2 regions of the Streptomyces sp. NPDC014894 genome follow, and region 2 is predicted to be linked to the other one. Evidence: riboswitches for the same ligand, from Rfam matches in the RefSeq annotation. Region 2 holds a riboswitch; the other holds the start of a gene.
The links. A riboswitch is a leader RNA that binds a small molecule or an ion and turns the genes downstream of it on or off. The one in region 2 is predicted to bind glycine.
Positions count from the first base shown of each region.

Region 1: another riboswitch for glycine. It lies ahead of gcvP (aminomethyl-transferring glycine dehydrogenase); the one in region 2 lies ahead of gcvT (glycine cleavage system aminomethyltransferase GcvT).

Region 1 covers NZ_JBIBWD010000015.1:162,256-166,981, reverse strand. Annotated here, with positions in the region: gene ACF089_RS29820 (DNA polymerase IV) at 1-1,673, shown strand, start outside; gene ACF089_RS29815 (PRC-barrel domain-containing protein) at 1,583-1,966, opposite strand; glycine riboswitch at 2,081-2,178, shown strand; gene gcvP (aminomethyl-transferring glycine dehydrogenase) at 2,365-4,726, shown strand, end outside.
Region 2 covers NZ_JBIBWD010000001.1:257,449-262,174, reverse strand. Annotated here, with positions in the region: gene ACF089_RS01110 (enhanced serine sensitivity protein SseB) at 1-6, opposite strand, end outside; gene ACF089_RS01105 (AAA family ATPase) at 473-1,147, opposite strand; glycine riboswitch at 1,439-1,535, shown strand; gene gcvT (glycine cleavage system aminomethyltransferase GcvT) at 1,700-2,815, shown strand; gene gcvH (glycine cleavage system protein GcvH) at 3,060-3,437, shown strand; gene glyA (serine hydroxymethyltransferase) at 3,462-4,721, shown strand.

The DNA.
Region 1 (4,726 bases), on a different contig from region 2:
TCCTGCATCTGGACATGGACGCCTTCTACGCTGCCGCGGAGCAGGCGGCCAAGCCCAGTCTGCGCGGAAAACCGGTGATCGTCGGGGGGCTCGGCCCGCGCGGAGTGGTCGCCACCGCCTCGTACGAGGCCCGGCGCTTCGGGGCGCACTCGGCGATGCCCATGGCGCAGGCCCGGCGGCTCGCGCCGAACGCGGCGTATCTGGTGCCGCGCTTCTCCTTCTACCGTGCGATCAGCGATCAGGTCATGGAGCTGCTGCGATCGCTCTCCCCGCTGGTCGAGCCGCTCAGCCTGGACGAGGCCTTCGTGGACCTGGAGGCCGGCGGCGCGGCGCACGATCTGCCGTCGGCGCTGGCCGCCGGTGAGCGGCTGAGAGTGGACATACGCGCGGTGACCGGGCTGACCGGCTCGGTGGGGCTCGCCGGTTCCAAGATGCTCGCCAAGATCGCCTCGGAGCAGGCCAAGCCGGACGGGCTGGTGATGATGGAGCCGGGCGCCGAGCGGGAGCTGCTGGGCCCGCTGTCGGTGCGGATCCTGCCCGGGGTCGGCCCGGCGACGGGGGAGCATCTGCGGCGCGCGGGCATGACGACCTGCGCCGATCTCGCCGAGGCGGGCGAGGACGAGCTGGTGAGGCTGCTGGGGCGGGCGCACGGGACCTCGCTGTACCGCATGGCGCTGGGTCACGACGAGCGGCCCGTGGTGGCCGAGCGGGACACCAAATCGGTCTCGGTCGAGGACACCTTCGATGTGGATCTCCACGACCGGGTGCGGATCCGGACCGAGGTGGAGCGGCTCGCGCTGCGCTGTGTGGCGCGGCTGCGCGAGTCCGGGCACTCGGGGCGGACGATCGTGCTGAAGGTCCGGCGGTACGACTTCTCGACGCTGACCCGCTCCGAGACGCTGCGGGGCCCCACGGACGACGCCTCGGTGGTCCGGGAGGCGGCCGCGCGGCTGCTGGAGTCGGTGGACACCACCGGCGGGGTGCGGCTGCTGGGCGTCGGGGTGTCCGGGCTCGCGGACTACACGCAGGAGGATCTCTTCGCCCAGGCCTCCGCCGCCGCGGAGGCCGCCGCCGGCGCACCGGCGGCCGTGTTTCCCGCTCCCGGGCCGGACGGCGCCGGGGAGCAGGACGCGCGGCCGGCGGGCGGGGCGCGCGAGACGGATGCGGCGGGGGAGGCGGAGGGGGACGTGCCCGCGGTGCGGGAGTGGACGCCCGGGCACGATGTGCGTCATGACCTGTACGGGGCGGGCTGGGTGCAGGGCAGCGGCGTCGGGCGGGTCACCGTGCGGTTCGAGCGCCCCGGCTCGCCCCCGGGGCGGGTGCGCACCTTCCGGGTGGACGATCCGGATCTGATGCCGTCCGATCCGCTGCCCCTGGTGGGAGTGGGAGTGCGAGCGGGAGCGGAAGTTCCGGAGCCGGGCGCCGGGGCGGCGGGGGAGGCCGGGACGGACGCCGGGCCGCTGCCCGTACCGGAGTCGGCGGCGGTGGCGGACGCTGGGCCGGGGCCGGGGCCGGAGCCCGAGCCGGGGCCCGCGCCGGATGCCGGGGGTGCCGACGGGCCCGGCGGGGCTGGGCGCGGTGGTCAGTCCTCGTCGCCCGCCAGCCGGCCGAAGGAGCGGTCCTCCGGGGGCGGAGCGGGAGCCTCCGGAGACGCCGAGAGTTCGAGGCCGTAGTGCTGGTAGAGCTGGATCTCCTGCTCGGGGGAGAGATGGCGGCCGACGCCGAAGTCCGGCGCGTCCTTGATCAGCGAGCGTTCGTAGGGGACCCGGAGGATGTCGTCGGCGAAGGTGCTCGGCTCCAGCGGGACGAAGGCGTCCCGGCTGAAGAGCCCGGTGCGCACCGCCGCCCATTCGGGTGTACCGGTGGCATCGTCCAGGTACACCTCGTCGATGGTGCCGATCTTGGCCCCGTCGCGGTCGAACGCCTTGCGGCCGATCAGGCTGCGCGGATCGATATCGGTCTGCACGGTCCCTCCATATGGTCGCAACTGCTCTTTAATCCATACGAAAGGGCACATCGAAGGCGTCGGCCACTTGAGCGATCGCTGAAAGGGCGCGCTGGTAGGCTGGCAAGCGGCTGCTGACCCCGCGCGGGAGAGTCCACCGGCAGGACGACGGTGGCGCCGAAGGAGCAAATCCTCCCCGGAATCTCTCAGGCACCCTGTACCGCGCGGACGAGGTCACTCTGGAAAGCAGGGCGGGCGTCGGACGGCATCCGCTCTCACCGACGGTGAAAGCCGGAGCGTCGCAGGCAGGCGGTCCGGTGAAGCTCTCAGGTTGAGATGACAGAGGGGGAGGCCCGTCCAGGGCACCCCGCGTGCGGTGGTGCCTCTCGCAGGTCGCGTCAGACCAGGAGGCCTCCTACATGACCGCCAACCGCATTCCGCTCTCCAGCCTCGAACAGGGCATCCCGTTCGAGCAGCGCCACATCGGGCCCGACGCCGCGTCGCAGGCCAAGATGCTGGCCCAGGTGGGATACGGCTCGCTGGACGAGCTGACCGCCGCGGCCGTCCCCGACGTCATCAAGACCGCTTCGGCGCTGGGCCTGCCCGAGGCGCGCACCGAGGCCGAGGTGCTGGCCGAGCTGCGCACCCTCGCCGACCGCAACGCGGTGCTGACGCCGATGATCGGCCTCGGCTACCACGGCACCTTCACACCCCCGGTCATCCTGCGCAATGTCATGGAGAACCCGGCCTGGTACACGGCGTACACGCCCTACCAGCCGGAGATCTCCCAGGGCCGGCTCGAGGCCCTGCTGAACTTCCAGACCATGGTCGCCGAACTGACCGGACTGCCCACTTCCGGAGCCTCCCTCCTCGACGAGGGCACCGCGGCCGCCGAGGCGATGTCGCTCGCCCGCCGGGTCGGCAAGGTCAAGCAGGGCGTCTTCCTGGTCGACGCCGATGTGCTGCCGCAGACCCTCGCGGTGATCCGGACCCGCGCGGAGCCGACCGGCGTCGAGGTCGTCGCCGCCGACCTCGGCGAGGGCATCCCCGCCGAGATCGCCGAGCGCGGCGTCTTCGGCGTGCTGCTCCAGTACCCGGGCGCGTCCGGAGCCGTGCGCGACATCAAGCCGGTCATCGAGGAGGCGCAGGCGCTCGGCGCGATCGTCACCGTCGCCGCCGATCTGCTGGCGCTGACCCTGCTCACCCCGCCCGGGGAGCTGGGCGCGGACATCGCCGTGGGCACCACCCAGCGCTTCGGCGTCCCCATGGGCTTCGGCGGCCCGCACGCCGGCTTCATGGCCGTGCGTGAGAAGTTCGCCCGCAGCCTGCCCGGACGGCTCGTCGGCGTCTCCGTCGACGCCGACGGGAACAAGGCGTACCGGCTCGCGCTCCAGACCCGTGAGCAGCACATCCGCCGCGAGAAGGCCACCAGCAACATCTGCACCGCCCAGGTGCTGCTCGCCGTGATGGCCGGCATGTACGCCGTCTACCACGGGCCGGACGGACTGCGCACCATCGCCCGCCGCACCCATCGCTACGCCACCCTGCTCGCCGCCGGGCTGCGCGCGGGCGGCGTCGAGGTCGTGCACGGCGCGTACTTCGACACCGTGACCGTACGCGTCCCGGGCCGCGCGGCCGAGGTGGTCGCGGCCGCCCGCGAGGGCGGGGTCAACCTCCGCGCGGTGGACGACTCGCATGTCTCGGCCGCCTGCGACGAGACCACGCTGCGCACCCACCTCACCGCGGTGTGGGCCGCCTTCGGCGTCAGCGCCGACATCGAGGCGCTCGACGGGTCCGCCGAGGACACCCTGCCGGCCGAGCTGCTGCGGACCGACGACTACCTCACCCACCCGGTCTTCCACCAGCACCGCTCCGAGACGGCGATGCTGCGCTATCTGCGCCGGCTCTCCGACCGCGACTACGCGCTCGACCGGGGCATGATCCCGCTCGGCTCATGCACGATGAAGCTGAACGCGACCACCGAGATGGAGCCGGTCACCTGGCCCGAGTTCGGGCAGATGCACCCCTTCGCCCCGGTCGACCAGGCCGGCGGATATCTCACCCTCATCCGTGAGCTGGAGGAGCGGCTCGCCGAGGTCACCGGCTATGACAAGGTCTCCATCCAGCCCAACGCGGGCTCGCAGGGCGAACTCGCCGGGCTGCTCGCCGTCCGCGCCTACCACCGGGCCAACGGCGACGAGCGGCGCACGGTCTGCCTGATCCCCTCCTCCGCGCACGGCACCAACGCCGCCAGCGCCGTGATGGCCGGGATGAAGGTCGTCGTGGTCAAGACCGCCGACGACGGCGAGGTCGACATCGACGACCTGCGCGCCAAGATCGAGCAGTACCGCGAGGAACTCTCCGTACTGATGATCACCTACCCGTCCACCCACGGCGTCTTCGAGGAGCACGTCGCCGACATCTGCGCCCAGGTCCACGAGGCCGGCGGCCAGGTGTACGTGGACGGGGCCAATCTCAACGCGCTGGTGGGTCTGGCCCGGCCGGGCGAGTTCGGCGGCGACGTCTCGCACCTGAATCTGCACAAGACCTTCTGCATCCCGCACGGCGGCGGCGGCCCCGGCGTCGGGCCGGTCGGCGTCCGGGCGCACCTCGCCCCGTATCTGCCGAATCACCCGCTCCAGCCGACCGCCGGACCGGAGACGGGCGTGGGGCCGATCTCGGCCGCGCCGTGGGGTTCGGCGGGCATCCTGCCGATCTCGTGGGCCTATGTGCGGCTGATGGGCGGCGAGGGTCTCAAGCGCGCGACGCAGGTCGCGGTGC
Region 2 (4,726 bases):
GGTCATGTGCTGGCCCTCTCCCCCGGCTTGGCCGGTCGTCCCCTCGGCTTTCCCCCGACCCTAATGCCGCCCTCCGCCTCCTGAGCACCGCCCTCCGGGGGTGCGGGAGGCACGCCGGGGGCGGATCCGGCGCACGTAGCGGGGGGTGCGGGGGTGCGGGGCGGGAGCCCCGCGGGTGCGGGGGTGCGGCGGAGGGCCCGGGCGGCCGAGGGGCCCGGGCGGGACGGGCCGGGGCGAGGAAGCCGGGCCGGCCGGAGGTGCGGGGCAGGTCTCGGGCCGGTCACCGGTACGGGGGCGCCGGGACAGGCCGCGGGACAGGTCTCGGAAAGGGGGCGGGCGGCCTGGCGGCGGGACGGGCCTCGGGGCAGGCGGGCAGGACGAGTACCGGACGGCGGGGACGGGCGGCGTGGGCAGTCGGCGGGGACGGGTGGCGGGACGAACGGCGGGGGCAGGCGTCGAGTCAGGGCAGGCGTCAGGACGGATCGAAGCCGAGGCGGGTGAGGACGCTCGCGGAGTCGCGGTCGAGGAGCACCGCGGAGGAGCAGCCCGCCGGAAGACGGCCCGCCTCCGCGTCGGCGATCAGCCGGCCGACACCCCGGCGGTGCCGGGCGAAGGCGTACCCGGAGACGCCCCGGCCCCGCTCGCGCTGCCCCTGCCGGGCCACCGTCGGCGGGACGTCGAGCAGGATCAGATGGAGCGCCGTGCCCCGGCTCCGCGCCCGGCGGGCCAGCCAGCGCCGCACCCAGGCCTGCGTACCGCAGTCGTGGACGACCACGCTCTCGCCGGAGCGGAGCGCGCGCCGCAGCCCGGCGTAGTGCGCGAGCCGGACCAGGGGGCGGTAGACCGCGTAGGGGAGGAACGCCGGCGTGCGCGCGTCCCAGCGGTCCCGGGCGTCCTGCGAATCGATGCCCCGGCCTCTCGCGGCACGTCTGATCAGGGTCGACTTCCCGCTGCCCGGCAGCCCGGACACCACCACCAGATCCCCCGCGGCGAACATCAGCCGCCGCGGGCTGCGCCCGGCGCGGTCCCTGAGGTCCCGCAGCACGGGCCGGGCCCCCACTCCCCCGTGGAGCCCGCTGACCGCCGGCTGTGCCTGCGCGGGCACACCCGCGGTCGTGGCGTACGCACCGGAGTGCTGCAACGTCATCACACCCTCCCCCTTGTCAGGTCACCCACACACTTGCCCAAGAAGCGTAAAGAAATGGTAATGGGACACAACTGATTTGTGCCCGAGGCGCGTCCGGCGTGTGGCGCGCCGTCCGCGCTTTCGCGCGGACCGGCGCCGGGGCCCGCGCCGCCCCGCTCCCCGGCTCCGCCCGGCGCTCGCCCCCGCCCCGGCCCGGGGCGCTTCCCGGCCCGGCCCCGAACGGCCGGGACCACACCCCCACCAGCGCCGAATGCGTGCAATGATGTGCCCGCCAACTGCATACCGGCCGCTTGAATCCACGCGGGAGAGTCCCGGGCACCTCGGTGCCGGGCGCCGAAGGAGCAAGTTCCTCCCTTGAATCTCTCAGGCCCCGTACCGCGTGCGATGAGGCAGATCTGAAAAGCGGGCCGCCCTGCGCGGCTCCACCCAAGGTGCAAGTCACGGCCACCGGTACGTACGGTCACCCGTACATACGGTCGCGACGAACCTCTCAGGTTCCGATGACAGATGGGGAGGGTCGTCCTCGCCCGCATGCCCTTGGGAGCCCTATCCATGAGCAACGCCCATCGCCAGACAGCGCTCGACGCCCTTCATCGCTCGCTGGGCGCGACCATGACCGACTTCGCGGGCTGGGACATGCCGCTGCGGTACGGCAGCGAGCGCGACGAGCACCACGCCGTCCGCACCCGGGCGGGCCTCTTCGACCTCTCCCACATGGGCGAGATCACCGTCACCGGTCCCGCCGCCGCCGCGCTGCTGGACTACGCCCTGGTCGGGAACATCGGTTCGGTGGGTGTGGGCCGGGCCCGCTACACCATGATCTGCCGCGAGGACGGCGGGATCCTGGACGATCTGATCGTCTACCGGCTCGGCGAGACCGAGTACATGGTCGTCGCGAACGCCGGGAACGCCCAGACCGTGCTGGACGCGATCACCGAGCGGGCCGCCGGCTTCGACGCCGAGGTGCGCGACGACCGGGACGCGTACGCGCTGATCGCGATCCAGGGCCCGGAGTCCCCCGGCATCCTGAAGGCCGTCACCGACGCCGATCTGGACGGTCTGAAGTACTACGCCGGCCTGCCCGGCACGGTCGCCGGGGTCCCCGCGCTGATCGCCCGTACGGGCTACACCGGCGAGGACGGCTTCGAGCTGTTCGTCGAGCCCCGGCACGCAGAGGAGCTGTGGCGGGCGCTGACCGAGGCGGGCGCCGCCGCCGGTCTGGTCCCCTGCGGTCTGTCCTGCCGGGACACCCTGCGCCTGGAGGCGGGCATGCCGCTGTACGGGCATGAGCTGACCACCGGCCTCACCCCCTTCGACGCCGGTCTCGGCCGGGTCGTGAAGTTCGAGAAGGCGGGCGACTTCGTCGGCCGCGCGGCCCTGGCCGCGGCCGCCGAGCGCGCCGAGAGCGCTCCGCCGCGGAAGCTGGTCGGGCTGATCGCCGAGGGCCGGCGGGTCCCGCGCGCCGGGTATCCGGTGGTCGCGGGCGGCGCGGTGATCGGCGAGGTCACCTCGGGCGCGCCCTCGCCCACGCTGGGGAAGCCGATCGCCATCGCTTATGTGGACGCGGCGCACGCCGCCCCGGGCGCCGAGGGCGTCGGCGTCGACATCCGCGGGGCGCACGAGCCGTACGAGGTCGTCGCGCTGCCGTTCTACCAGCGCGCGAAGTGACGTCCGGCGCACCCGACGGCCTTCGGGCCGGCGCGCACGGCGACGTCCCGGCCTCGGCGCGCGACGGCGCTCCGGACGAGACGTACGGGCGCGTCCCGGCCTCGGCGCACCGCCCGCGCGGCGGCGCGACGGCCGACGCGTACGGCGCGCACGACCGCGTACCGGCGTCAGAAGTGACCAGCGGCACCCCGCCGTACCCCCAGCACGTACATCCGCCCTTCCCGCATACAGGAGAATTCAGGTCATGAGCAACCCCCAGCAGCTGCGCTACAGCAAGGAGCACGAGTGGCTGTCGGACGCCGAGGACGGCGTGTCGACGGTCGGGATCACGGAGTTCGCCGCCGGCGCGCTCGGTGATGTCGTCTACGCCCAGCTCCCCGTGGTGGGCGACACCGTGACCGCGGGCGAGACCTGCGGAGAGCTGGAGTCGACCAAGTCCGTCAGCGATCTGTACTCGCCCGTGTCCGGTGAGGTCACCGAGGCCAATCAGAACGTGGTGGACGACCCGTCGCTGGTGAACAGCGCGCCCTTCGAGGGCGGCTGGCTGTTCAAGGTGCGGGTGAGCGAGGAGCCGAAGGACCTGCTCTCCGCCGATGAGTACACCGCCTTTTCCGGTAACTGACCACGACTACGACAGGGACCCGAGATGTCGCTTCTCAACACCCCTCTCCACGAGCTGGACCCGGACGTCGCCGCCGCCGTCGACGCCGAGCTCCACCGTCAGCAGTCCACCCTGGAAATGATCGCCTCGGAGAACTTCGCTCCGGTCGCGGTGATGGAGGCACAGGGCTCGGTCCTCACCAACAAGTACGCCGAGGGTTATCCGGGTCGCCGCTACTACGGCGGCTGTGAGCATGTCGACGTCATCGAGCAGATCGCGATCGACCGGGTCAAGGAGCTGTTCGGCGCCGAGCACGCCAATGTGCAGCCGCACTCCGGGGCCCAGGCGAACGCGGCGGCGATGTTCGCCCTGCTGAAGCCCGGCGACACGATCATGGGTCTGAATCTCGCGCACGGCGGGCACCTGACCCATGGAATGAAGATCAACTTCTCTGGCAAGCTCTACAACGTGGTCGCCTACCACGTGGACGACGCCACCGGCCAGGTCGACATGGCCGAGGTCGAGAAGCTGGCCAAGGAGTCCCGTCCGAAGCTGATCGTGGCCGGCTGGTCGGCGTACCCGCGCCAGCTGGACTTCGCCGCGTTCCGCCGGATCGCGGACGAGGTCGGCGCTTATCTGATGGTCGACATGGCCCACTTCGCGGGCCTGGTCGCGGCCGGGCTGCACCCCAACCCGGTGCCGCACGCCCATGTGGTCACCACCACCACCCACAAGACCCTGGGCGGCCCCCGCGGCGGAGTGATCCTCTCCACCCAGGAGCTGGCCAAGAAGATCAACTCCGCGGTCTTCCCGGGTCAGCAGGGCGGCCCGCTGGAGCATGTCGTCGCGGCGAAGGCCGTCTCCTTCAAGGTCGCCGCCTCCGACGACTTCAAGGAGCGCCAGCAGCGCACCCTGGACGGCGCCCGCATCCTGGCCGAGCGCCTGGTGCGGAGCGACGTCACCGAGCACGGCGTCTCGGTGCTGTCGGGCGGTACGGACGTGCACCTGGTCCTGGTCGACCTGCGCGAGTCCGAGCTGGACGGCCAGCAGGCCGAGGACCGTCTCCACGAGGTCGGCATCACGGTCAACCGCAACGCCGTCCCGAACGACCCCAGGCCGCCGATGGTCACCTCGGGTCTGCGGATCGGCACCCCGGCGCTCGCCACCCGCGGCTTCCAGGAGGACGACTTCCGTGAGGTCGCCGACATCATCGCGGAGGTGCTGAAGCCGTCGTACGACACGGAGGCGCTGCGCACCCGGGTCTCCGCGCTGGCCGCGAAGCACCCGCTCTACCCCGGTCTGTAGAGATC